3 regions of the Thermopolyspora sp. NPDC052614 genome follow, and region 1 is predicted to be linked to each of the others. Evidence: riboswitches for the same ligand, from Rfam matches in the RefSeq annotation. Region 1 holds a riboswitch; each other region holds the start of a gene.
The links. A riboswitch is a leader RNA that binds a small molecule or an ion and turns the genes downstream of it on or off. The one in region 1 is predicted to bind cobalamin.
Positions count from the first base shown of each region.

Region 1 (7,906 bases):
ACCGACGCGTCACCCCGAGCGGATCTTGTCGATGATCGTGCGCATCACCTCGGCCGAGTTCGCGTAGGTGCCCGCAGGAAGCGCGGCGAGAGCGTGCACGACGCTCTCGTCCGCGCCCTTCTCCTTGGCGAAACGCAGCAGTTCCCGTTGCGTGCCCGGATAGGGGAAGGCCGACAGCGCGTCGCTCACGTGCACGGGATCAGGATGCGACATGCCATTCCCCGCCTACTCGAGTTCCTCTTCGATCGGGGTCTTCTCCCTTGGACGCAGGTGCTCGGCGACGGCCTTCCGGCCGCGCGAACGCTGCTGGAACCGTTCGGACTCGGTCCGATCCGGCGCCGGATCCACCTCCACCGAACGCAACACCTCGGCCATGCCCGCATAGTCGCCGAGCGGCAGCGCCGACAGCGCCCTGTCGGTTGCCTCATCGGCCCCGTGCCGCCGCGCGTGCTCCACGATCCGCTGCTTGTCCGCGGGAAAGTCAAGATCGTTCAGCGCTTCCTTCACCGGACGCGTATCACGCAATTTCATGCTCGTCCCCTACCCGTCACGCCGTACTCAACCGCGTGACCAGGCCCTTCACACCGCCCGCCGCCACCGGACCGGCACCGCGAGGACAGCGCCGATCCCCGCTCCGGCCGGTTGCGTCACCGGCGATCCGGCACCGCGGGGCAGCGCACGGTCACCTGAAGGGGCGGCCGGTGCCCTCGCCCGGCAGGTACCCGCCGTCATCGGCGTCCGTGCGGCCCGACCCGGCGTCCGGATCGTCCGCATCCGAGTTCGCCCACTCCATATCGCCGGTCACGTGGCCGCCACCCTGCGGCTCCCGGGCGCCCGGCCCGATGTCGTCGTACTCCGGACTGTCGTCGATCAGCCCCTCCAGCCGCTCGTCAACCGGACCCCGTACCCGGAACCCGGGCCGTCCGCCGCGGCCGCGCCCCTCCTCCGCCACCTCCGGCGTCGGATGCGGGCTCGGCCCCCACGTCTCGGAGTGCGGTTCGACCTCGTCGGTCCGCGCCCCCACGGACTTCTCGTCCGACCCCGCCGTGACGGTGTACTCGTCGTCGCGTCCGGCCATGTGCCCCATCGGCTCGGAGTAGCCGCTCTTGGGCTCGGCCTCGTCGCGGGCGTCGCCGGGGCCGAGGTTGGAGCCGCGAATCGACGCAGGACCCACATCGCCGCCCCTGTTGTGCAGATCGGGGTCGAAGGTGGTGCCTTTGTTCTGCTCGCGCAGCCTGCGTCGCTCGTCCTGTCTGTCGCCCTCGCCGGCCATCGAAACCCCCTCCTTCGCCCTCCACCCGGCCACCTGCCCAGGCCATCGCCCCCATAACGATGTAAGGCCGACGCCCCGATCAGAGCCCGGCGGCGCGGGCCCGGCAGCGGAGGACGAGGAGGCCGCCCACGGCGGGAAGCCACGCCATGAGCTTCGTCACCCCATCGGCATCCTGGTCGTTGACCCGGCGGACAGAGCCGACGGAGCTTGCTAAGCGGCGTCGTCGCCGGTGGTTTCGCTGCGGTGTGGCTCGATGCGGTCGATCAGCCGACCACTCCAGGCGCGGATTTCCGCGGCCTGCTGAGGGGTGAGCAAGTCGAGGAAGTAGCGGCGGATGTTGCCGGCGTGGACGCCGATGGCGTCCTGCGTGGCGCGGCGGCCCTCGGCGGTCAATCCGATCCCCGCGCGGCGGCCGTCTGCCCCGTACTGGGTCCGCTGCACGAGGCCGCGGTTCTCCATACGCGTCAGTTGGTGTGAGACGCGGCTCTTGTCCCAGTCGAGCGAGGCGGAGAGTTCGCCGACGCGCATCTGGCGGCCGGGTGCCTGCCACAGCGTCATCAGCACGCTGAACTCGGCCTTCGAGATGCCGCAGTCACGCTGCAGGCCACGGTCGAGTTCCCGGACGAGCAGGCGCTGGGCGCGCGTCCAGAGGTCCCAGAGCTCCCACTCCTCGGGCTTCAGCGTACGAGTCTCCGCCATGGCGCAAATGATACCGGACAGGCGAGTTGTCACATCAACTCCACTAGTCCTAGAGTTGACGTGACAACTCCCATGGAAGGAGCATCATGGCACTCCGCATTGGCATCATCCTGGGCAGCACCCGACCCGGACGTCGGGGCGAGCAGATCGCCGCCTGGACGATGGAGACGGCACGCGCACACGGCGGCGCCGACTACGAACTGATCGATCTCGCCCGCCACGGTCTCGGCAACCTCGACGAGGCCGGAAATCCGACCCACCAGCAGTACGAGCACGACCACACCCGCAACTGGTCGGCACTGATCGACGGCTTCGACGGCTTCGTGTTCCTCACCCCGGAGTACAACCACTCCTTCCCCGGCGCGCTCAAGAACGCGCTCGACTACATCTACCGGGAGTGGAACGACAAGGCCGCCGGCATCATCAGCTACGGCGGGTGGGCCGCAGGCGTCCGAGCCGCCGAGGCACTGCGACTCGTGCTCTCCGAACTCCAGGTGGCGACGGTCCGCACCCAGCCCGCCATCCCGCTGCTCCCCTCGTTCTCCACCGGCGCTTTCGTCCCGCCGGAGGGCCTCGACGTCGCGGTCCACGGCATGCTCGACCAGCTCATCGCCTGGTCCGGCGCGCTACGCGAGGTACGCGAGGCCAAGTCGAAGGCAGCCGCGATCGTCGGCTGAACCAGCGCCAACACGTCGGCCGACCCCGCCCTCGTCATCATCTCGATCACACGGCCAAGGCATGCACGGTGCTGGGGCTCGGCCTGCACCGCTGATCGGAGAAGTCGGCGCTATCCGACAGGCCCACCCAGGGGAGGGATAACCCTCCCCAGGATCGCCTTCGCATGCGTCAGCGCGCCTACCGTCTTGCCTTGATCGTCGGTAGTGATGTAGACATCGGCCAACTGGTCGAGAATCCACAGGCCGTAACCGCCGTCCTCGCCCGATGCACGGCGCGTGGGTGTGTCACGTGAGCCGATCGGGGTGCCGAGTCCATGGATCCCTCCTCCACGTTCGGGGTCGCGTGTGGTGGCCGGGTGGACGGCCGTGCGGGACGGTTCGTTGACGCGGACCGTACAAAAAGGTACGTTGCGGATGATTTCACGAGAGTCCAAGGGAAATCCGGTGAGAGGCCGGTGCGGACGCGCCACTGTATCCGGGATGCGGATCCCGGGAGCCAGGTCGCTTGGGCTGTTGTGACCTCACTGTTCGGGACGCGTCTATCCCTGGGGAGGCACTCTGATGAGTGGCATGTCCGCTCCTACGTCCATTCCGTTGCCGCGGCTGCGTCCATGGCTGCTGGCCGTACCTGTGTTGTTGCTGATCGCCTATCTCGTATTGATGGACAACGGGGCCGTGTCACAGGCAGGAGCGCTTCTGCATGAGCTCATGCACGACGGGCGGCACCTGCTCGGCGTGCCCTGCCACTAGGGGCGGGCGTGGTTCGAACCCTGCTGGTCAGGGGCCTGTTGGTGGGCCTGCTGGCCGGATTCGTCGCGGGCGCGTTCGCCTTCTTCGTGGGTGAGCCGCGGGTGGACGCCGCGATCGCGCTGGAGGAGGCCGGTGCCGCTTCGGCCGGGGAGGCCGGTCACGGGCATGCCGAGGAGGGCGGTCACTCGCACGGGGACGAGGTTGTGGTGAGCAGGCCGGTGCAGAAGGCCGGGCTGTTCCTCGCCACCGGGCTCTACGGGCTCGCCGTCGGCGGGATCTTCGCGCTGGTGTACGCCGGGGTGCGTGGCCGGGTCGGGCCGCGGGACGACGGGCTGCTGGCGGTGGTTTCCGCTGGGGTGGCGTTTCTCGCCGTCATTCTCGTGCCGTTCCTGAAATATCCGGCTAATCCGCCTGCTGTGGGGAATCCGGAGACGATCAACGGTCGTACGGCGCTCTACGTGGTGATGGTCCTGGTCGGCCTGGCCGCCACGGTCATCGCGGTGGGGACGGCGCGCAGGGTCGACTCGGGTCCGTGGCAGCGCTGGGCGGCGGCGGTGGCGGCCTTCCTGGTGCCGGTGATCGCCGCGTGGCTGCTGCTTCCGGCGATCAACGAGGTCCCCGACGGCTTCCCGGCGACGCTGCTGTGGGAGTTCAGGATGGCGTCGCTGGGCACGCAACTGGTGTTCTGGGCGGCGTTCGGCGTGCTGTTCGGGTGGGTCACCGACCGGGCGGCCCGGCGACCGGCGACCGCCGCGGCCGGGTAGGCGGCGTGTTGTTCATCCGGCATGCCACCACGCGGGGCATGCGGGGTGCCTGCTTTCCGGGCGACGACGAGGCCGACCCGGCGAGTCTCGCCAAGGCGGACGGCAGGGTCTTCGGCGGGGAGCCCGGGCGGAAGGTCTGGGTCTCCCCCGCCAGGGCCGCGTCGCAGACCGCGTACGCGCTGGGGATGGTGCCGCAGGTGGCCGTCGATCTCGCGGAGGCGGACGCGGGGCGTTGGCGCGGCCGGCCGTACGCGCGAATCGCCGAGGAGGAGCCGGAGGCGCTGGCCGCCTGGCTCGCCGATCCGGACGCGGCGCCGCACGGGGGTGAGAGCCTTCGATCGATGTCGGTGCGGGTCGCGGCCTGGATGGACGCCATGCGCGTCACGCCCGACGTCGTCGTGGTGTGCGATGTCGGCGTCATCCGGGCGGCGCTCGGCCACGCGCTCGGCGTCGGGATCGTGCCCGCCGCGCGCTTCGACATCGCGCCGCTGTCCGCCACCGAGATCGCCCTCGCCGGCGAGGGCTGGCGGGTCGCCTACGTCAACCACTACGTCAACCACACAGCCGCGACGTGACCGTCACCGCCGCCGGTCGGCGGCGTACACGTCAAGGTGCACGTCAAGGCGTACGCATCAAGGGGAAGGCCGCTTCGTGACCGTCACCTATCCGTTCAGCGCCGTCGTCGGGCTCGATGATCTGAAGCTGGCGCTGGTGCTCAACGCGGTCTCGCCGAGGGTGGGCGGGGTGCTCGTGCGCGGGGAGAAGGGGACCGCCAAATCGACCATCGTGCGGGCGCTTGCCGCGCAGTTGCCGCAGGTGGAGGTGGTGTCCGGGTGCCGGTTCGCCTGTGATCCCGGCGCGCCGGATCCGGCGTGTCCGGACGGGCCGCACGAGCCCGGCGAGCATCGCCTGCGGCGGGCCGCGGCGCTGGTGGAGCTGCCGGTCGGGGCGTCGGAGGATCGCCTGGTCGGGTCGCTCGACGTGGAGCGGGCGCTGACCGAGGGGGTGAAGGCGTTCGAGCCGGGATTGCTCGCCGCCGCCCATCGGGGGGTGCTGTATGTGGACGAGGTCAATCTGCTCCACGATCACCTGGTGGATCTGCTGCTCGACGCGGCGGCGCTCGGCACCTGCTATGTGGAGCGGGAGTCGGTCTCGGTACGGCACGCTGCCCGTTTTCTGCTGGTCGGCACGATGAATCCGGAAGAAGGCGAGCTGCGGCCGCAGTTGCTGGATCGGTTCGGGCTGACGGTGGAGGTGCGGGCGTCGCGGGATCCCGGCGAGCGGGCCGAGGTGGTACGCCGGAGGCTGGCGTTCGACGCGGATCCGGAGGGGTTCGCGGCGGAGTGGGCCGAAGAGGAGGCGCGGCTCGCGCGGCGGATCGCCGAGGCGCGGGCGCGGGTGGGCGCGGTGCGACTGCCGGACGCGCGGCTGCGGCAGATCGCGACGGTGTGCGCGGCGTTCGAGGTGGACGGGTTGCGGGCCGATCTGGTGACCGCGAACGCGGCGATCGCGCACGCGGCCTGGCACGGCCGGGACGCGGTGACGACCGAGGATGTGCGGGCGGCGGCCCGCCTGTCGCTGCCGCACCGGCGGCGGCGTGACCCGTTCGACGCGCCGGGGCTGGACGAGGAGTTGCTGGATGAGCTGCTGAGGCAGACCTCCGGTCCCGACGATGACGTGCCGCCCGACGGCGGTGGCGGGGAGTCGCCGCCCGATGGGACGAATCCGGATATTTCTGGGCTTGATCCAGCGGGCCAGGAACGGGAAACAGGGGCGACCGAACAGACCCGGCCGGGCCCCCTGGCCCCGCCGGAACAACCGGAGGGGCCAGGGGTCCCGACCGGCCGCCGGGAGGACGCCGGGAATGGCGGCCGCGACGCCGACGACGCCCGGCCGGAGGAGACGGGACGGCGATCCGGCGACGGCTCCGGCCAGGTCGCCGCCGTCGCCGCGCCGTACCGGGTGCCCCTGCTGAAGGTGCCGGGGGTCGGCGAGGGCGCCGCCGGGCGGCGCTCGCGATCGCGAGGCCGGCACGGCCGGGGCATCGGAGCCCGGTTGCCGCAGGGAAAGGCCCACGACATCCACGTGACGGCGACGCTGCTGGCCGCCGCACCCCACCAGGCCCGGCGTGGCCGCACCGGACCGGGCCTCCTGCTCCGGCAGGACGACCTGCGGCAGGTCGTCCGCGAGGGCAGAGAGGGCAACCTGGTGCTCTTCGTCGTCGACGCCAGCGGCTCGATGGCCGCCAGAAAACGGATGACCACCGTCAAAACCGCCGTCCTGAGCCTGCTGCTCGACGCCTACCAGCGCCGCGACAAGGTCGGCCTGGTCACCTTCCGCGGCACCACCGCCGAGGTGCCGCTGCCGCCGACCTCCTCCGTCGAAGCGGGCGCGGCCCGGCTGCGCGCCCTGCCCACGGGCGGACGCACCCCCCTGGCCGCGGGCCTGATCAAGGCGGCCCAGGTGCTCCGCGTGGAACGCCTCCGCGACCCCGCCCGCCGTCCCCTCCTGGTGCTCGTCACCGACGGCCGCGCCACGTCCGGCGGCGACGTGGACCGCGCCGCCGCCCTCCTGCACGGTACGGCGAGCGTGATCGTGGACTGCGAAACCGGCCCGGTACGGCTCGGCCTCGCCGCGCACCTGGCCGCCAGGTTGCAGGCCGCGCTCGTCCCTCTCGACGCGCTGTCCGACCTGGGCTCGGTCGTACGCGCCCATAGAAGGGCCGGCTGAGGAGCGCGGCCGTACGCGCAAACGCACGAGAGGAAGGGCGGAGATGCCGCAGGGGAAGCCGGTGTCGGTGCCGGATGACGGACTGACCACGCGGCAGCGGAGAAACCGGGCGCTGCTGATGGTGCATACCGGGCCGGGCAAGGGCAAGTCGACGGCCGCGTTCGGGATGGCGTTGCGAGCCTGGAATCAGGGCTGGCCGATCGGGGTGTTCCAGTTCGTGAAGTCGGCCAAGTGGCGGGTCGGCGAGGAGCGGGCGCTGCGGGTGCTCGGGGACAGCGGTGAGGGCGGGTCGGTGGCCTGGCACAAGATGGGCGAGGGCTGGTCATGGATTCAGCGGCCCGGCACCGAGCGAGATCACGCGGCCGAGGCGCGGGAGGGCTGGGCGCAGATCAAACGGGACCTGGCCGCCGAAACCTACCGGTTCTACGTACTGGACGAGTTCACCTATCCGCTCAACTGGGGCTGGCTCGACCTGGACGACGTCGTAACGGCGCTGACGACCCGCCCGGGAAACCAGCATGTGGTGATCACAGGTCGGGACGCCCCCGACCGCCTGATCGAGGTGGCCGACCTGGTGACCGAGATGGGCAAGGTACGCCACCCCATGGACGCCGGGCAGAAGGGACAGAAAGGCATCGAGTGGTGACGCGTGCCGTCCCGCGTCTCGTCATCGCCGCGCCCAGCTCCGGCGGCGGCAAGACGACGGTCGCCACCGGCCTGATGGCCGCACTGCGCGCCCGCGGCCTGCGGGTCTCGCCGCACAAGGTCGGCCCGGACTACATCGACCCCGGCTACCACGCCCTCGCCACCGGCCGCCCGGGGCGAAACCTGGACCCCTGGCTGGTGGGCGAGGACCGTACCGCACCGCTGTTCCTGCACGGCGCACGGAAAGGCATCGAGTGGTGACGCGTGCCGTCCCGCGTCTCGTCATCGCCGCGCCCAGCTCCGGTGGCGGCAAGACGACGGTCGCCACCGGCCTGATGGCCGCACTGCGCGCCCGCGGCCTGCGGGTC
Region 1 covers NZ_JBFATZ010000016.1:147,169-155,074, forward strand. Annotated here, with positions in the region: gene AB0K60_RS28625 (DUF2795 domain-containing protein) at 10-195, opposite strand; gene AB0K60_RS28630 (DUF2795 domain-containing protein) at 226-531, opposite strand; gene AB0K60_RS28635 (hypothetical protein) at 683-1,273, opposite strand; gene AB0K60_RS28640 (MarR family winged helix-turn-helix transcriptional regulator) at 1,484-1,972, opposite strand; gene AB0K60_RS28645 (NADPH-dependent FMN reductase) at 2,059-2,649, shown strand; cobalamin riboswitch at 3,048-3,170, shown strand; gene AB0K60_RS28650 (CbtB-domain containing protein) at 3,220-3,399, shown strand; gene AB0K60_RS28655 (CbtA family protein) at 3,408-4,163, shown strand; gene AB0K60_RS28660 (histidine phosphatase family protein) at 4,202-4,738, shown strand; gene AB0K60_RS28665 (VWA domain-containing protein) at 4,815-6,893, shown strand; gene cobO (cob(I)yrinic acid a,c-diamide adenosyltransferase) at 6,937-7,539, shown strand; gene AB0K60_RS28675 (hypothetical protein) at 7,536-7,799, shown strand; gene AB0K60_RS28680 (cobyrinate a,c-diamide synthase) at 7,796-7,906, shown strand, end outside.

Region 2 (7,906 bases), on a different contig from region 1:
GCGACAGGTACAGGCGTGCCTCGGGGGCGTTGATGTGCTGGTAGAGGTTGAGCACCAGGTTGTTGGCGACGATCGTGTCGCCGGTGGCGAAGAAGGCGACCAGGCGGCTGACCAGGTGGCGTTCGGCCGGTGACAGTTTCGGCAGGTCCTTGAGGTCGGAGTACAGGTCCACCTCCTCCACGGTCCAGGTGTTCTTGATCGCGTCGCGGTAGCGGTCGAAGAACAGCGGGTAGCGCATGGGGCGCAGGGTCAGGCTCATGCCAGGATCGAGCAGCATCAGGGTCTCCGAACGGTCGCGGCGGGTTACTGGCAGGCTTCGCAGGACTCGGGGTTCTCCAGCGAGCAGGCGAGGGCGTCCTCGGACTTGTTCGCGACGGGGACGGTGGCCTGCTGAATGCGGGTGGCCGGGCGCGAGCGCAGGTAGTAGGTGGTCTTCAGCCCGGACTTCCAGGCGTACAGGTACATCGAGGAGAGCTTGTCGATCGTCGGGGCGCTCATGAAGAGGTTGAGCGACTGGCTCTGGTCGATGTACGGCGCACGCGCGGCGGCCATGTCGATCAGCGCGCGCTGCGGCAGCTCCCACGCGGTGCGGAACAACCGGCGCACGTCCTCCGGGAGCTCGGCGATGCCCTGCACCGAGCCCTCGGCCTGCTTGATGGCCGCTCGGACGCGCTCGTTCCACAGGCCGCGCGTCTTGAGCTCGGCCACCAGCGCGTTGTTGATCTGCAGGAACTCGCCGCTGAGGGTCTCACGTTTGAAGAGGTTGGACACCTGCGGCTCGATGCACTCGTAGGCGCCGACGATCGAGGCGATGGTGGCGGTGGGAGCGATCGCGATCAGCAGCGAGTTGCGCAGGCCGTGGGCGGCGATCCGCTCGCGCACCGCGTTCCAGCGCTCGGTCTGGGTGCCGCTCTCACCCCAAAGGTCGTGGTGGAGCCGGCCGCGCGCCGCCCACGTCTGGTCGTAGGCGGGGTGGGCGCCGAAACGCTCGGCCAGGGCGGCGGAGGTCTCCAGCGCCGACAGGTAGATCTCCTCGGAGACGCGGGTGGACAATTCCTTGGCCTCGGGCGAGTCGAAGGGCAGGCGCAGCGCGAAGAAGACGTCCTGCAGGCCCATCACGCCAAGCCCGACCGGCCGCCAGCGCGGGTTGGACGCCGCCGCCTGCTCGCTGGGGTAGTAGTTGATGTCGATCACGCGGTCCAGGAAGGTGACCGCGGTGCGGACGGTGGCGCGCAGCCGCTCCCAGTCGACGCCCGCCGTCCCGGAGCCGACGGTCAGGTGCGCGGCGAGGTTGACCGAGCCGAGGTTGCAGACCGCGGTCTCGGCGTCGCTGGACACTTCGATGATCTCGGTGCACAGGTTGGACAGGTGCACCACGTTGCCGGGCTCGGCCGCCTGGTTGCACAGGCGGTTGGCGGCGTCCTTGAAGGTCATCCAGCCGTTGCCGGTCTGGGCGAGGGTGCGCATCATCCTGGCGTACAGGTCGCGGGCCCTGACCTGCCGGACGTACCGTCCCGCCTGCTCGGCGGCGCGGTAGGCCTCGTCGAACGCCTCACCCCAGAGGTCGGGCAGTTCGGGGAGCTCGTCGGGGTCGAACAGCGACCACACGCCGTCGGCCTCGACGCGGCGCATGAACTCGTCGGGGATCCAGTTGGCCAGGTTGAGGTTGTGGGTACGGCGGGCGTCCTCGCCGGTGTTGTCGCGAAGCTCCAGGAACTCCTCCACGTCCGGGTGCCAGGGCTCCAGGTAGACGCAGGCCGCGCCCTTGCGGCGCCCGCCCTGGTTGACGGCGGCCACGGAGGCGTCGAGGGTGCGCAGCCACGGGACGATGCCGTTGGAGTGGCCGTTGGTGCCGCGGATCAGCGCGCCCCGGGAACGGACCCGGGACCAGGCGATGCCGATCCCGCCGGCGAACTTCGACAGTTGCGCCACCTGCGCGTAGCGCTCGTAGATGGAGCCGATCTCGTCACGGGGCGAGTCGACCAGGTAGCAGGACGACATCTGGGTGTGTCGCGTGCCGGAGTTGAACAACGTCGGGGAGCTCGGCAGGTAGGCCAGCGACGACATCAGCCGGTAGAAGCCGATGGCCTCGGCGGGCGTCTCGGCCAGCCCGCACGCCACGCGCAGCAGCCAGTACTGCGGCGTCTCCACCACCAGCCGGGTGGACGGATGCCGCAGCAGGTAGCGGTCGTAGACCGTGCGCAGCCCGAAGTACTCGAACCGCAGGTCGGCGGAGAGGTCGATGGCGTCGTCGAGCTTACGCGCGTTGGCGGCGACGAACGTCGCGGTCTCGTCGCCGATGAGCCCCTCGGCGTGGCCCAGCCGGATCGACTGGCTGAAGGAGGCCACCCCCTGGCCGCGGACCTCCTTGTCGATGTAGCCGGACAGCAGCCGCGCGGCCAGGCGCGAGTACTGCGGTTCCTCGCCGATCAACTCGGCGGCCGTCTGGATCGACAGCCGGTCCAGCTCGGCGGTGGTGGCCCCGTCGTACAGGCCGCTGATCGTCTTGGTGGCCACCCGCATCGGGTCGATGTCGGTCAGATCGTCGGCCCAGCGTCCCACCGCACGTACGATCTTGTTGACGTCGACCGGCTCGGTCGTGCCGTTGCGCTTGCGCACGTGCATCTGGACCCGCCGCGGCGCGGGCGCGGCGGGATTCTCCGGCGTCGCCTCGGCCGGGTCGGTGGTCGGATCCCCGGTGACCGTCACTGCGCTCTCCCCTCGTGAACTCGGTCATGACCGAGAACACGCGCAGGAGGCTCCGGCAAGGGACCGCACAGCCCTCGCGCCCGGTGCCGTCGGCCGTCCCGCGCGGCCTCGGAGCCACCGCACACGGTGGATCGTGTACGGCCGCGGCCGGCAGGTCTTCGGACTCGTGGGCGTGCTGCTCGCTGCCTACTGGCCGTCGCTTCCCAGGCCCTTGGCCCAGTGCGTTTGACGGCGGTCGTTCCCACTCACCGCTGCGGGGCAGTCCCGGATTTCCACCGGGTTCCCTCTTGCCTCGGCCACCCTGGCTGGGTAACCGAACCGGCTGCAGGGAACACCATATATAGAGCTGATCTGAAAAGTCACACCCAACATCTCGTGGTGCGAAGCGTGTCACACACGGTGTCGTCCGGCGGAGCCGACAGCGGAGCCGAGCGGGGAGCTCAGGGAAGGAATCGGTACCCCATTCCCGGCTCGGTGATGAGATGACGGGGACGGGCCGGATCCCGCTCCAGCTTGCGCCGGAGCTGGGCCATGTACTGCCGCAGGTAGTGCGACTGGCGGACGTACTGCGCTCCCCATACCTCGGTCAGCATCTGCCGCTGGCTGATCAGCTTGCCCGGGTTGCGGATCAGCAGTTCGAGCATGTGCCACTCGGTGGGCGTCAGCCGTACGCCGCCGGAGACCGACTTGGCCACCAGGTCCACCAGGTGGTCGCCGATCTGGACCCGCGCCGTCTCGGCCTCGGTCATGGCGGCGCGGCGGGACACCGCGCGCACGCGGGCCAGGAGTTCGTCGATGCCGAACGGCTTGGTGACGTAGTCGTCGGCGCCGGCGTCCAGGGCGTCCACCTTGTCCTGGCTGCCCGCGCGGCCGGAGAGCACGACGATGGGGACGGTGCTCCAGCCGCGCAGCCCGTGGATGACGTCCACGCCGTCCATGTCGGGAAGGCCGAGGTCGAGCAGCACGAGGTCGGGGTGGGTGTCGGCGGCCTTGCGCAGCGCCGCGGCGCCGTCGGCGGCCACCTCCACCTCGTAGTGCCGGGCGGCGAGGTTGATCCGCAGCGCCCGCAGGATCTGCGGCTCGTCGTCCACGATCAGGATGCGGGTCACGCGGACGTCCGCCCCCGCTCCGCCTCTTCGGCGACCGCCTCGTCGGCGATCGGCAAGGTGAGGATCATCGTCAGCCCTCCGCCAGGGGTCTCCTCCGGCACCAGTGTGCCGCCCATCGCCTCGGTCAGCCCGCGGGAGAGCGCCAGGCCCAGGCCCACGCCCACATGGGTGTCCCGGTCGCCGAGCCGCTGGAACGGCAGGAAGATCCGCTCGTGCGCCTCCGGTGGGACGCCCGGTCCGCGATCGATGATCCGGATCTCCAGGTGGGCGCCGTGCCGGCTCGCGGTGACCAGGATGCGGGTGTCCTGCGGCGAGTAACGCACGGCGTTGGACATCAGGTTGACCAGCACTCGCTCCAGCAGCACCGGGTCGGCCAGCACCTCGGGCAGGTCCATCGAGACCTCGGTCAGAATCCTCCCCCGCGCCGTGCCCAGATCGTCCGCCGCGCGCGGCACGACCTCCTCAAGCGCCACCGGCTGCCGGGCCGCTCCGAGCACGCCGGCCTGCAACCGGCTCATGTCCAGCAGGTTCGCGACCAGCCGGTCCAGCCGGCCCAGCGACTCGTCGGCCGTCGCGAGCAGTTCCTCCCGGTCGTCGGGCGACCAGTCGACATCGCGGGCGCGCAGGCTCTCCACGGCGGCTTTGGCCGAGGCCAGCGGCGTACGCAGGTCGTGGCTGACCGCGGCAAGCAGCGCCGTGCGCATCTTGTCCGCCTCGGCCAGCGGCCGGGCCTGCTCGGCCTCCCGGGCGAGGCGTTCCTGGCGCAGGGCCACGGCCGCCTCGGCGGCGAACGCCTCCAGCACCCGCCGGTCCGACGCCGCCAGCAGCCGCCCCCGCGCGGCCAGCATCAGATTGTCGTCGATGACCACGTCGGTGTCGCCCGCTCCGGGGGACGTGCACGGGGGGCCGCCGGACGTGGCCACGATCCGCCACGCGTCGGGGTCGGACTGGTCGTCCGGCCCCTGCACCGTGCCGGGCCTGCGCTCCAGCAGCGTCACCGAGGCCAGGTTGAACGTCTCGCGCATCCGGTCCAGCAGCGAGGACAGGGCCGCCTCGCCGCGCAGCACGTGCCCGGCCAGGGTGGACAGCAGTTCGGCGTCGGCGGTGGCGTGCGCCGCCTCCCGGGTACGCCGGGCGGCCAGATCCACGATCGCGCTCACCGCCGCGGCCACCACCACGAACACGATCAGCGCGAAGAGGTTGTCCGGGGCGGCGATGGTGAACTCGTGCAACGGCATGGTGAAGAAGTAGTTCAGCAGCAGTGAGCCTCCGATCGCGGCGGTCAGCGCCGGCCACAGCCCGCCGGCCAGTGCGACGCCGACCACGAGCAGCAGGAACATCAGGATCTCGCTCGGCAGCGCGAGCACGTCCCGGAACGGCAGGAGCGTGGCCGTCAGCGCCGGGGCGCCCGCCAACGCCACCGCCCAGCCGACGGCGCGCCGCTTGCGCGTCAGCGCGGCGCGCGAGCGGGACCGCCTGCGCCGTCCCTGCCGCGCCTCGGGATGCGTGACCATGTGCACGTCGATGGGCCCGGATCTGGCCGTCGTCTCCACACCCACGCCCGGGGCGAGCACCTGGGCGAACCGGCCGCGCCGGGAGGCGCCCAGCACGAGCTGGGTGGCGTTGACTCCGCGGGCGAAGTCCAGCAGGGCGTCCGGGACGTCGTCGCCGACGACCTGGTGGTAGGTGCCGCCCAGGCTCTCCACCAGGGTGCGCTGGCGGGCCAGGTCGGCGCCGTCCCCTCCGCCGGACAGGCCGTCGGATCGGGTGACGTGTACGGCCAGCAGGTCGGCCCCCTTGGTGCGCGCGGCGATCCGCGCCGCGCGACGGATCAGGATGTCGCTTTCCGGCCCGCCGGTCAGCGCCACCACCACCCGCTCGCGGGCCTCCCAGGTGCCGCCGATGCCGTGCTCGGCCCGGTAGCGTTCGAGCTGCTCGTCGACTCTTCCCGCGACCCACAGCAGGGCCAGCTCGCGCAACGCGGTCAGGTTTCCCACCCGGAAGTAGTTCGACAGGGCGGCGTCCACCTTCTCCGGCGTGTACACGTTGCCGTGCGCCAGCCGCCTGCGCAGCGCCTCGGGCGACATGTCCACCAGCTCGATCTGATCGGCGCGGCGCACCACCTCGTCCGGCACCGTCTCGCGCTGCGGCACCCCGGTGATCCGTTCCACGACGTCGTTGACCGACTCCAGGTGCTGGACGTTGACGGTGGAGATGACGTCGATGCCGGCGTCCAGGATCTCCTCCACGTCCTGCCATCGCTTGGCGTTGCGCGCGCCGGGCACGTTGGTGTGCGCCAGCTCGTCGATCAGCGCGATCCTGGGCCGGCGGGCGATCACCGCGTCGAGGTCGAGTTCGGTGAAGGTGGCGCCCCGGTGGACCATGCGTCTGCGTGGGATGGTCTCGATGCCCTCCAGCAGGGCGGCGGTGTTCGCCCGTCCGTGCGTCTCCACGAACCCGGCCACGACGTCCCGGCCCCGGCGCAGGGCCCTGCGGCCCTCGCTCAGCATCGCGTAGGTCTTGCCCACTCCGGGCGCGGCCCCCAGATATATCCGCAACCGCCCGCGCGCCAACGCGATCACCAGCTTCCAGCCCGGCACCTCGCCATCCACTGACCGTTGGAACAGTGGTATATGACCAGGAAATCCGGGAGCCGACCGTTCAGGACATTCTTGACGCGTTCTCTACGCCTATCACCCTGATTTTTACGTCTTCCATACGCCCTCCGCTGGACCGACGGCGTGCGTCGGCCGTGTATGGGCGGCGTCAAAATTCGCTCCATCACCGTAGAGAACCCGTCAAGATCCCCCACATCACCACTCAGGCCGTATTTCATCTTTTCGACGGCCGGCGAATCCGCCGGTGACGGCAGAACGTGAGGAGTGGGGATGGCCGACGTCATCTTCGTCGCCCTGACAATCGCGATCTTCGTGATCCTGAGCCTCGCCGTACGGGCGGTGGAGCGGCTATGAGCGCCGTCAACGCCGTCGGCCTGATCGTGGTCGTGTTGTTGGTGATCTTCATGGTCGCCGCCCTGCTGTTCCCGGAGCGTTTCTGATGAGCTCGACGACGGCGGGACTGCTGTTCATCGCCTCCCTCATCCTCGCCCTGGCGGCCACGCACCGGCCACTGGGGGACTACATGTACCGCGTCTACACCGGAACCCGGCACCTCGCCGCCGAGCGGGTGATCTACCGTCTCATCGGGGTGCGGCCGGACGCCGAACAACGCTGGAGCGGGTACGCGCGCAGCGTGCTGGCCTTCTCCGCGATCTCCATCCTGTTCCTTTACGCCTTCCAGCGGCTGCAGGACAAGCTGATCCTCAGCCTGGGATTTCCCCCGGTGACCGACCACATCGCCTGGAACACGGCCGTCAGCTTCGTCACCAACACCAACTGGCAGGCCTACTCCGGCGAGTCCACCATGGGCCACCTGGTGCAGATGGCCGGCCTGGCGGTGCAGAACTTCGTCTCCGCCTCCGTCGGCATCGCGGTGGCGATCGCGCTGGTGCGGGGCTTCGCCCGCAGCCGCACCGATGAGCTGGGCAACTTCTGGGTCGACCTGGTCCGCGGCACCGTGCGCGTTCTGCTGCCCATCGCCTTCGCCGGCGCCCTCATCCTGGTCGCCGGCGGCCTGGTGCAGAACTTCACCGGCCCGCACGAGATCACCACGCTCACCGGCGGCACCCAGAACATGACCGGCGGGCCCGTGGCCGGCCAGGAGGTCATCAAGGAACTCGGCAACAACGGTGGCGGCTTCTACAACACCAACTCCGCCCATCCATTCGAGAACGCCACCAACTGGACCAACTGGTTCGAGATCCTCCTCATCCTGCTCATCCCCATCGCGTTGCCGCGCACCTTCGGGCGCATGGTGGGCGACCGGCGGCAGGGGTACGCGATCGTCGCGATCATGGGCGTGCTCGCCTTCACCGGCATCGCCGTACTGACCGCCCTGGAGATCGCGCACGGCGGCACCGTGCCGCAGGCGGTCGGCGCGGCGATGGAAGGCAAGGAGGTGCGCTTCGGCGTGCCCGACTCGGCCACGTTCGCCGCCTCCACCACCCTGACGAGCACCGGCGCGGTGAA
Region 2 covers NZ_JBFATZ010000009.1:186,324-194,229, reverse strand. Annotated here, with positions in the region: gene AB0K60_RS20920 (ribonucleotide-diphosphate reductase subunit beta) at 1-277, opposite strand, end outside; gene AB0K60_RS20915 (ribonucleoside-diphosphate reductase subunit alpha) at 304-2,709, opposite strand; cobalamin riboswitch at 2,841-3,047, opposite strand; gene AB0K60_RS20910 (response regulator) at 3,150-3,818, opposite strand; gene AB0K60_RS20905 (ATP-binding protein) at 3,815-6,391, opposite strand; gene kdpF (K(+)-transporting ATPase subunit F) at 6,787-6,876, shown strand; gene kdpA (potassium-transporting ATPase subunit KdpA) at 6,876-7,906, shown strand, end outside.
Region 2: it holds a riboswitch for cobalamin, as region 1 does, so the genes downstream of both, AB0K60_RS20915 (ribonucleoside-diphosphate reductase subunit alpha) here and AB0K60_RS28650 (CbtB-domain containing protein) in region 1, are expected to answer to the same signal.

Region 3 (7,906 bases), on a different contig from region 1:
ACGTGCATGCGCACGTCGTTCAGGTCGCGCCAGCCGTGCCGCAGATCGTCCAGGTAGGCCCGGTCCTCGCGGTACGGCAGGTAGGGCCGCCGGGTGATCGCGCCGCACCGGACCCCGCGCCAGAAGGGGCCGTCGCCGTCGAGCAGTTCGAGCCCGGTCTCGTAGGTGCCGATCGCCTCGGTGAACGCCTTGGCGGCGGCCTCCTCGGCGGTGGCCCGGCAGGCGCTGCCGAACCCCACGACCCGGCGCCGCCGGTCCTCCACGAAGACCGCGGCCACCATCGCGTCGAACGTCGAGGGCACCCGCAGCAGCGACACCGCGAGCCCGGCCTCGGCGGCCTCCCGCAACCCCGTCGCCAAGGGGCCCTCGGCCGGCGCCGGAAGCGGGGAGGCCGGGGCGCCGCTGTGCCACCACAAGGTCACCGCGTCGCGTTCCAGCACCTCCCGCAGCGCGGCCTCGCGCGCCCGCTCCGGCGAGTCGGCGGCCGCCGTCCCGGCCAGCACGGGGTAGTTCGTCGGCGGCTCCTCCCGGCGCGGGCCGCGGAAGTAGTTGACGTACGTCAGCGAGGCGGGCACCAGGACGCGTCCGCCGTCCAGGTCCTCGGCGGCGGTCCAGGCGATCTCCAGATCCGCCGTCATCGGCGTGAACGGGAAGCCCCGCGCCTCGTACTGGCCCTTGGAGTAGAGGGCGAACGTCCGGGGATCGACGGCGGGCTCGGCCAGCGTGCGGAACCCGGCACGGATCAGCCCATCGGGGACGTGGTCGGCGCAGTGGCGTTCGACCGCCTCGCCGATCGCGGCCTTGCGCGCCGCGTCGTCGTCGCCCAGGCTCGCACCGCCGGTCACCTGGTGGACGGACGCCGTATCCGGGTGGCTCGCCGGGTAGGCGGAGTAGGAGATCATGCTCGGGACGACCGGGGCGCGCGGCCGATCCCGCCGGATCCTGCTGATCAGCCCGAGTTCCTCGTCTACCAGTGGGCGGGGTCGTCGCACGCGGCTCCTCTCACCTGTGGCCATCGTGGACGGCCGTCATGGCCGGCCGTCGTTCCCCCGGGGGCCGGGACCGGCGAGGGCCCCGGCCGTACCGCCGACGGCGGCTACTCGTCGTCCTCTTCCTCACGCCACTCGAACGGCGCGTCCACCGCGGGGGTGTGGGACTTCACGCAGGACTGCAGGTCCTCGGGCTCGGCGAAACCGGCGTGCCTCATGTGTGTCCTCCTTCGGCCGTGCATATCACGCACTACTGCAAGTGATATGCAGTTGCTAGTCTATGGCAACTACTGAAGCACGGAAGCGTCGCGACTTCAAGGAATTGATTTTGGAAGCGCTGCGCAGTAGTCGCATTTGATCCCGTCAGGCACCCGGCGATGAAGGCAGCATGTGGTGCGCCGAAATGCCAGTTTCGGCTCGGCGAGCGTACCCTTTTCGGCCGGCCCGCTGCGGCCGAGCAGCCCGCTCGTCCGTACCCGGAGTTCACGTTGCGCCGGCCGCTCGCGCCGCCGCCATGAACAGTAATGAATGACCCGAATGCGGCCAAATCGCCAAAGGATGCGGCGATCGTTTCCGGAGGCGCCGGTCGAAACCATTACCTGGTCGCGGGACTCCAATTCCTTTGAAGCGCGTGACGACAACACCGGGACGGCGTCCGGCCAATCGCGCGGGGTCTTCAGTTCGCGGCGTCACCCCCTCCGGTTTTCACAATCACATGGGGGATGCCGGTCTCCGGATGCGGGGTGACCTCGGCCTCGACCCGGTAGACGTCCGCGAGCAGGGCGGGCGTCAGCACCTGGCGCGGGGTGCCAAGCGCCACCACCTCGCCGCCGTGCATCACGCAGATCCGGTCGCAGAACGCGGCGGCGAGGTTGAGATCGTGCAACGCGACCACCGTGGTGACCCCGAGCCCGCGCACCAGACGCAGCGCGTCGAACTGGTGGCGCAGGTCCAGATGGTTGGTCGGCTCGTCCAGCACCATCGTGCCCGGCCGCTGCGCCAGCGCCCGCGCGATCAGCACCCGCTGCTTCTCGCCGCCCGACAACCGGTCGAAGGGCGCATAGGCCAGCCCGGCCACGTCGAGCCGTTCCAGGGCCTCGGCGATGATCGTCCGGTCGTCGGCGTCGTCGCCGGCGAACGCCCGCTTGTGCGGGGTGCGACCCATGGCCACCACGTCGTAGACGGTCAGGTCGAAGTCGCCGCCGGTCTCCTGCAGGACCGCGGCCAGCCGCCGGGCCAGCCACCTGCCCGGCATCCGCCACACGTCCTGCCCGTCGAGCAGCACCCGGCCGGAGGTGGGCCGCCGGGCCCGGTAGAGCGTGCGCAACAGAGTCGACTTGCCCGCGCCATTGGGACCAACCAGCCCGAGCACCTCACCAGGCGCCACGTCCAGGCTCACCCCGCGCACGAGATCCTTGCCGCCGACGCGCACCGACACCTCTCGTACGGCCAGCTCGGCCGCCCGCGCCGTCACCGCGCCCGCCTCCTCATCAGCCATAGGAAGAACGGCCCGCCGACCAGGGCCGTGACGATCCCCACCGGGATCTCCTCGGGCGTGATCAGAGTCCGCGCGAACAGATCCGCCAGGATGAGGAACGCCGCCCCGAGCAGCGCGGTGGCCGGCAGCGCCCGCCGATGGTCGGCGCCGACGAGCAACCGCACCACATGGGGCATGATCAGCCCGACGAACCCGATGGTCCCGCTAACCGCGACGACGGTCCCGATCACCATGGCGACCAGCACGAACAACGCCGCCCGGAAGCGGTGCACGTCCAGTCCCAGCGAGGCGGCCGCCTCCTCCCCGGCCAGCAGCAGGTTCAGCGGACGGCTGACGCCGAGGAGCACGGCGGTGCCCAGCAGGACGGCCGCAGCGGGCACGCCCACCATCGCCCAGGTGGTGCCCGCCAGGCCCCCGAGCATCCAGCGCACCGCCGACTGCGCCTTGTGCGGATCGCCGGAGGTCACCACCAGGAAGCTGGCGACGGCCGACAGCACCTCGGCGGTCGCCACCCCGGCGAGCACCAGCCGCACCGTCGTCATCCGCCCGCCCGACCTGGCCAGGAAGTAGACGGCGACCAGCGCGGCCAGCGCCCCGGCGAACGCGGCGAACGGCAGCGAGAACGCCCCGAACAGCGTCAGGTTGAACACCACCACGCCCACCGCACCGACGCTGGCGCCCGAGGAGACGCCCAGCAACATCGGATCGGCCAGCGGGTTGCGCACCAGGGCCTGCAGCGCCATCCCGCAGACCGACAGGCCCGCCCCGATGACCCCGCACAGCAGCACGCGCGGCAGCCGCACGTCCATGACGATGGTCTCCCGCACCGGGGTCCAGACCTGGTCGGCCAGCGCCGGATGGATACGGTGCAGCAAAATCCCCCACACCTGCCCGGCCGGCAGGCTGATCGACCCGGCCGCGATGCCCGCCGTGCCCGCCGCGGCCAGCAGCAGCACGAGCAGCCCGATCACGAGCGGATACGGCGGCCCCGGCCGCCGCGGCGGCAGCGCGACGGCGGCCGGCGCGTCGACGCCCCGCGCCGCCTCGGTAAGCTCACTCACTTGAACTTGTCCGCGTGGATCTGGCGGGCCAGCGAGTCCACCGCCGACGGCACCCGCACGCCGAGCACCGCCGACGACAGCGGCAGCACCGCGAACCGCTCCTCCTTGATCGCCGGTACGTCCGCGAGCGCCGGATTCGACAAGAGGAACTTCTTCTTGTCGGCCACCGGCTGGTCGCCGTAGTCGTAGATGACGATCCACTCGGGCGCCCGCTCGGCCACCTGCTCGAACGACACGTCGCCCCACGCCTTATCCACGTCGGCGAACACGTTCTCGGCGCCCGCCGCCTTGATGATCTCGTTGCCGATGCCCTTGCCGCCGGCGGTGAACGCGGTCTTATCACCGCTGTCGTAAACGAACAGCTTGACCGGCGTCACTCCGGCGAGCTTCTCCTGGACCTCGCTCAAGGGGGCGCGCAGTCGTGCGATGAGCTTCTCGGCCCGATCCGGCACGCCGAAGATCTTGGCGACGTTGCGGATCTCCTGGTCCATCATGGGCATGGTCACCGGGCCGCTCGGGCACTCCTCGATGTTCAGGTAGGTCTTGATGCCGGCCTTGCCCAGCGCGTCACGAGCGCGGCCCTCCTTCGCGTCGAAGGCGCTGGCGAAGCCGCCGTACACGAAGTCGGGCTCCTCGGCCAGCAGCGCCTCGTAGGAGGGGTTCTCCTTGGCCAGCACCTTCACGCCGTCGTACGCCGCCTGGTACTCGGGCAGAATTTTGTCGTCGAGGTAGGCGGTGCCGATCATCGACTGCTCCAGGCCGAGCGCGAGCATCACCTCGGTGGCGTGCTGGTTGATCGACACCGCCCGCCGCGGCGGACTCTCGTACGTTGTGGTGACACCGCAGTTGTCGATGGTGACCGGGAATCCCGCGGCAGGCGCGGAGTCCGTGGCCGGGGCGGTCGCCCGGCCGGTGGTCGCGTCATCAGTGGGAGCGGCTCCGCAGGCGGCGACCAGCGCGGCGGAGATGAGAGCGGACAGCAGGGCGAGCAGCAGGGACAGGGGACGTCTGCCCGTCATGGACGGTTCCTCTCACGGGATGTGCACAACGGGGCGGCACTACCGGCATGCGGGGGGAGTCGCACGACGAAGGCCACCGGGCGCCCGCCCATGCGGCAACCGCGCGCCACGGGCACATGGCACGTTCCCTCGGCTCGTCGGGCACGCCGATCCGCTCCTCTCCGGGGAGATCCGCCCCAGTTCATTGAGGAGGCGACCGCGTGAGTCTCCTGGCTCTCGGGTCGATGCTCGTCCCCGCCTTCCCACCCCCAGGGGCAGTGGCTCAGTGGGGATCCGCTCGCCGATCACAGTGGCGGGACCGCGCCGGTCTCACACCGGCTTCCTCGTCCGCGCTCGCCTTTGCGCCATCATGACACGAGGGCCCTTCCGCCACCAGCGGCGGATCGGCCGTCCGGTCCGGGGCCGGCGGCCCTGTCGCGCGGCGGCGATCAGGCGGCGCTTCGGGCCAGGCCGATGTCGCCGGGCCGAATCGGGGGGTTATGCTGGCGGCGCGGTTGGTTCGCCCGGCGCCGTGCGGCGGCGGGCGTCGTAAGAGGGAACCCGGTGGAATTCCGGGACTGCCCCGCAGCGGTGAGTGGGAACGACCGCCGTCATGAGCACTGGACGGGATGTCCGTCTGGGAAGCGACGGCCAGTAGGAACGAGCACGACGCCCACGAGTCCGAAGACCTGCCCGCCGCCCGTGCGTCCCGTGTGGCGCGCGGTGGTCCATGGTCTCGCGGGAGGACCGGTGGCGGCCTTTCCCGATGCCTGTGGACCGGCATGGCACAGTCGAGGGAAGGACGCCATGAGTCAGGTCACCACGACCGTTTTGGGGTATCCCCGCATCGGCACCGGCCGGGAGCTGAAGCGGGCGATCGAGGATCACTGGGCCGGTCGCGCCGACGCCGGTCGGCTGGAGGAGGTCGCCGCCGAGGTGCGGCGGCAGATGTGGCGACAGATGGCCGAAGCCGGGCTGGACGCCGTCCCGTCCAACGTCTTCTCGCTGTACGACCACGTGCTGGACACCACCGTCATGCTGGGCGCGACACCTGAGCGGTTCGCCGGCCTGGACGACCCGTACTTCGCGATGGCGCGAGGGACAGACGGGGTGCCGCCGCTGGAGATGACCAAATGGTTCGACACCAACTACCACTATCTGGTCCCTGAGCTGGGGCCTGCCACCCGGTTCCGGCCGGACTGGCGCAAACCGCTGAGCGAGTACGCCGAGGCCGCCGCGCTGGGGATCCGGACCCGCCCGGTGCTGGTCGGCCCGCTGACCTACCTGCTGCTGGCCAAGCCGGCCGTGCCGGGATTCGCCCCGCTGGAACTGGTGGACGAGCTGACGGAGGTGTACGCCGAGCTGCTGGAGCGGATGTCCGGCGCCGGCGTGGCCGAGGTGCAACTGGACGAGCCGGTGCTGGCCGCCGACCGTACCGCCGGGGAACTGGCCGCGCTGCGGCGCGTCTACCGGCGCCTGGGGGCGCTGCCCAGCCGGCCACGGCTGCTGGTGGCGACATACTTCGGCGAGATCGGCGACGCGCTGGAGGTGCTGGCGAGAACCCGGGTGGAGTCGATCGGCCTGGACTTCGTGGCGGGGCCGGGCAACCTTGAGACGCTGGCCGCGGCGGGCGGCCTGCCGGGCAAGACGCTGGTCGCCGGGGTCGTGGACGGCCGCAACGTGTGGCGGGCCGACGTCGACAGGGCGGTGTCGTTGTGCGCGACCCTGCTCGGGCTCACCGACCGGCTGGTGGTGAGCACCTCCTGCTCGCTGATGCACGTCCCGCTGGACCTGGACGCCGAGACGGGCCTGGACCCGCGTCTACGGGAGAGGCTGGCCTTCGCCCGGCAGAAGACCGCCGAGGTGACGGCGATCGGCCGGGCGCTGCGCGAAGGGCACAGAACGAGACCCGCGACGCGGGTGAAGCGCGTCGTGGACGCGCGGGTGCGGGCTCGGCTGGAGGCGCTGGGACAGGGCACGTCGCGCTCCCCGTTCGAACGTCGCCGTGCCGCGCAGCGGGCCGGTCTGGGCCTGCCCGTCCTGGCCACCACGACCATCGGGTCGTTCCCGCAGACCGGCGACGTCCGGCGGGCCCGCGCCGAGCTGCGGGCCGGAACGATCGACCAGGCCGAGTACGAGCGGCGGATGCGCGCCGAGATCGACCGGGTGATCGCCCTTCAGGAGGACGTGGGTCTGGACGTGCTGGTGCACGGCGAGCCGGAACGCAACGACATGGTGCAGTACTTCGCCGAGTTGCTCGACGGCTACGCGACCACCGAGCACGGCTGGGTGCAGTCCTACGGCACCCGGTACGTGCGCCCGCCGATCCTGCACGGCGACGTCTCCCGGCCCGCGCCCATGACGGTGAAGTGGGTCACCTATGCGCAGTCCCGTACGAAACGACCGGTCAAGGGCATCCTGACCGGCCCGGTGACCATGCTGGCGTGGTCGTTCGTCCGCGACGACCAGCCACGGGCCGACACCGCGCGGCAGGTCGCGCTGGCGCTACGCGACGAGATCCGCGACCTGGAGGCCGCCGGGATCCGCATCATCCAGGTCGACGAGCCCGCGCTGCGCGAGCTGCTCCCGCTGCGCCGGGCCGCCCACCGGGACTACCTCGCCTGGGCCATCGGCGCGTTCCGGCTGGCCACCGGAGGCGTCGCCGACACCACCCAGATCCACACCCACATGTGCTACGCCGAGTTCGGCGAGATCATCGACGCCATCGGCGAGCTCGACGCCGACGTCACCAGCGTCGAGGCGGCCCGCTCCCGCATGGAACTGCTGGACGAGCTGCGCTCTGCCGGCTATCGGCGCGGCATCGGGCCGGGGGTGTACGACATCCACTCCCCCCAGGTGCCGACGGCCGAGGAGATCGAGGCCGCGCTGCGCACCGCCGTCGCCTCGGTGGACCCCGGCCTGCTGTGGGTCAACCCCGACTGCGGCCTGAAAACCCGCGGCTACGCCGAGACCGAGGCCGCCCTGCGCACCATGGTCGATGTAGCCCGCCGCCTGCGCGCCGAGATCCGCTGAGCCTCCGGCGTACGGCCGCGGCGACCCGAGCCGCGGCCGTACGGCCCCCCATCCCATGCCGTTCGGCGGAGGAGAAGAGGAAAACCCTCCATGTCATCCTCTGTGACCTCGCTCCAGCCGGGCCGTGCTCAGCGGCACACGCCGAGCCATGGCGATCGGCGGGACGCGGGCCCCGGGCCGCGCCGGCCCGGGGCCCGCCCCGTGATATCAGAAGTCGGAGTCGAAGCTGACCGAGCCGGTCACCCCCACCTGGTACGCCGAGACGCGGCGTTCGAAGAAGTTCGACAGCTCCTGGACGTCCTGCAGTTCCATGAAGGCGAACGGGTT
Region 3 covers NZ_JBFATZ010000009.1:194,829-202,734, reverse strand. Annotated here, with positions in the region: gene AB0K60_RS20945 (YcaO-like family protein) at 1-992, opposite strand, end outside; gene AB0K60_RS20940 (ABC transporter ATP-binding protein) at 1,666-2,487, opposite strand; gene AB0K60_RS20935 (iron ABC transporter permease) at 2,460-3,548, opposite strand; gene AB0K60_RS20930 (ABC transporter substrate-binding protein) at 3,545-4,567, opposite strand; cobalamin riboswitch at 4,770-4,894, opposite strand; cobalamin riboswitch at 5,097-5,237, shown strand; gene metE (5-methyltetrahydropteroyltriglutamate--homocysteine S-methyltransferase) at 5,354-7,579, shown strand; gene AB0K60_RS20920 (ribonucleotide-diphosphate reductase subunit beta) at 7,787-7,906, opposite strand, start outside.
Region 3: it holds a riboswitch for cobalamin, as region 1 does, so the genes downstream of both, metE (5-methyltetrahydropteroyltriglutamate--homocysteine S-methyltransferase) here and AB0K60_RS28650 (CbtB-domain containing protein) in region 1, are expected to answer to the same signal.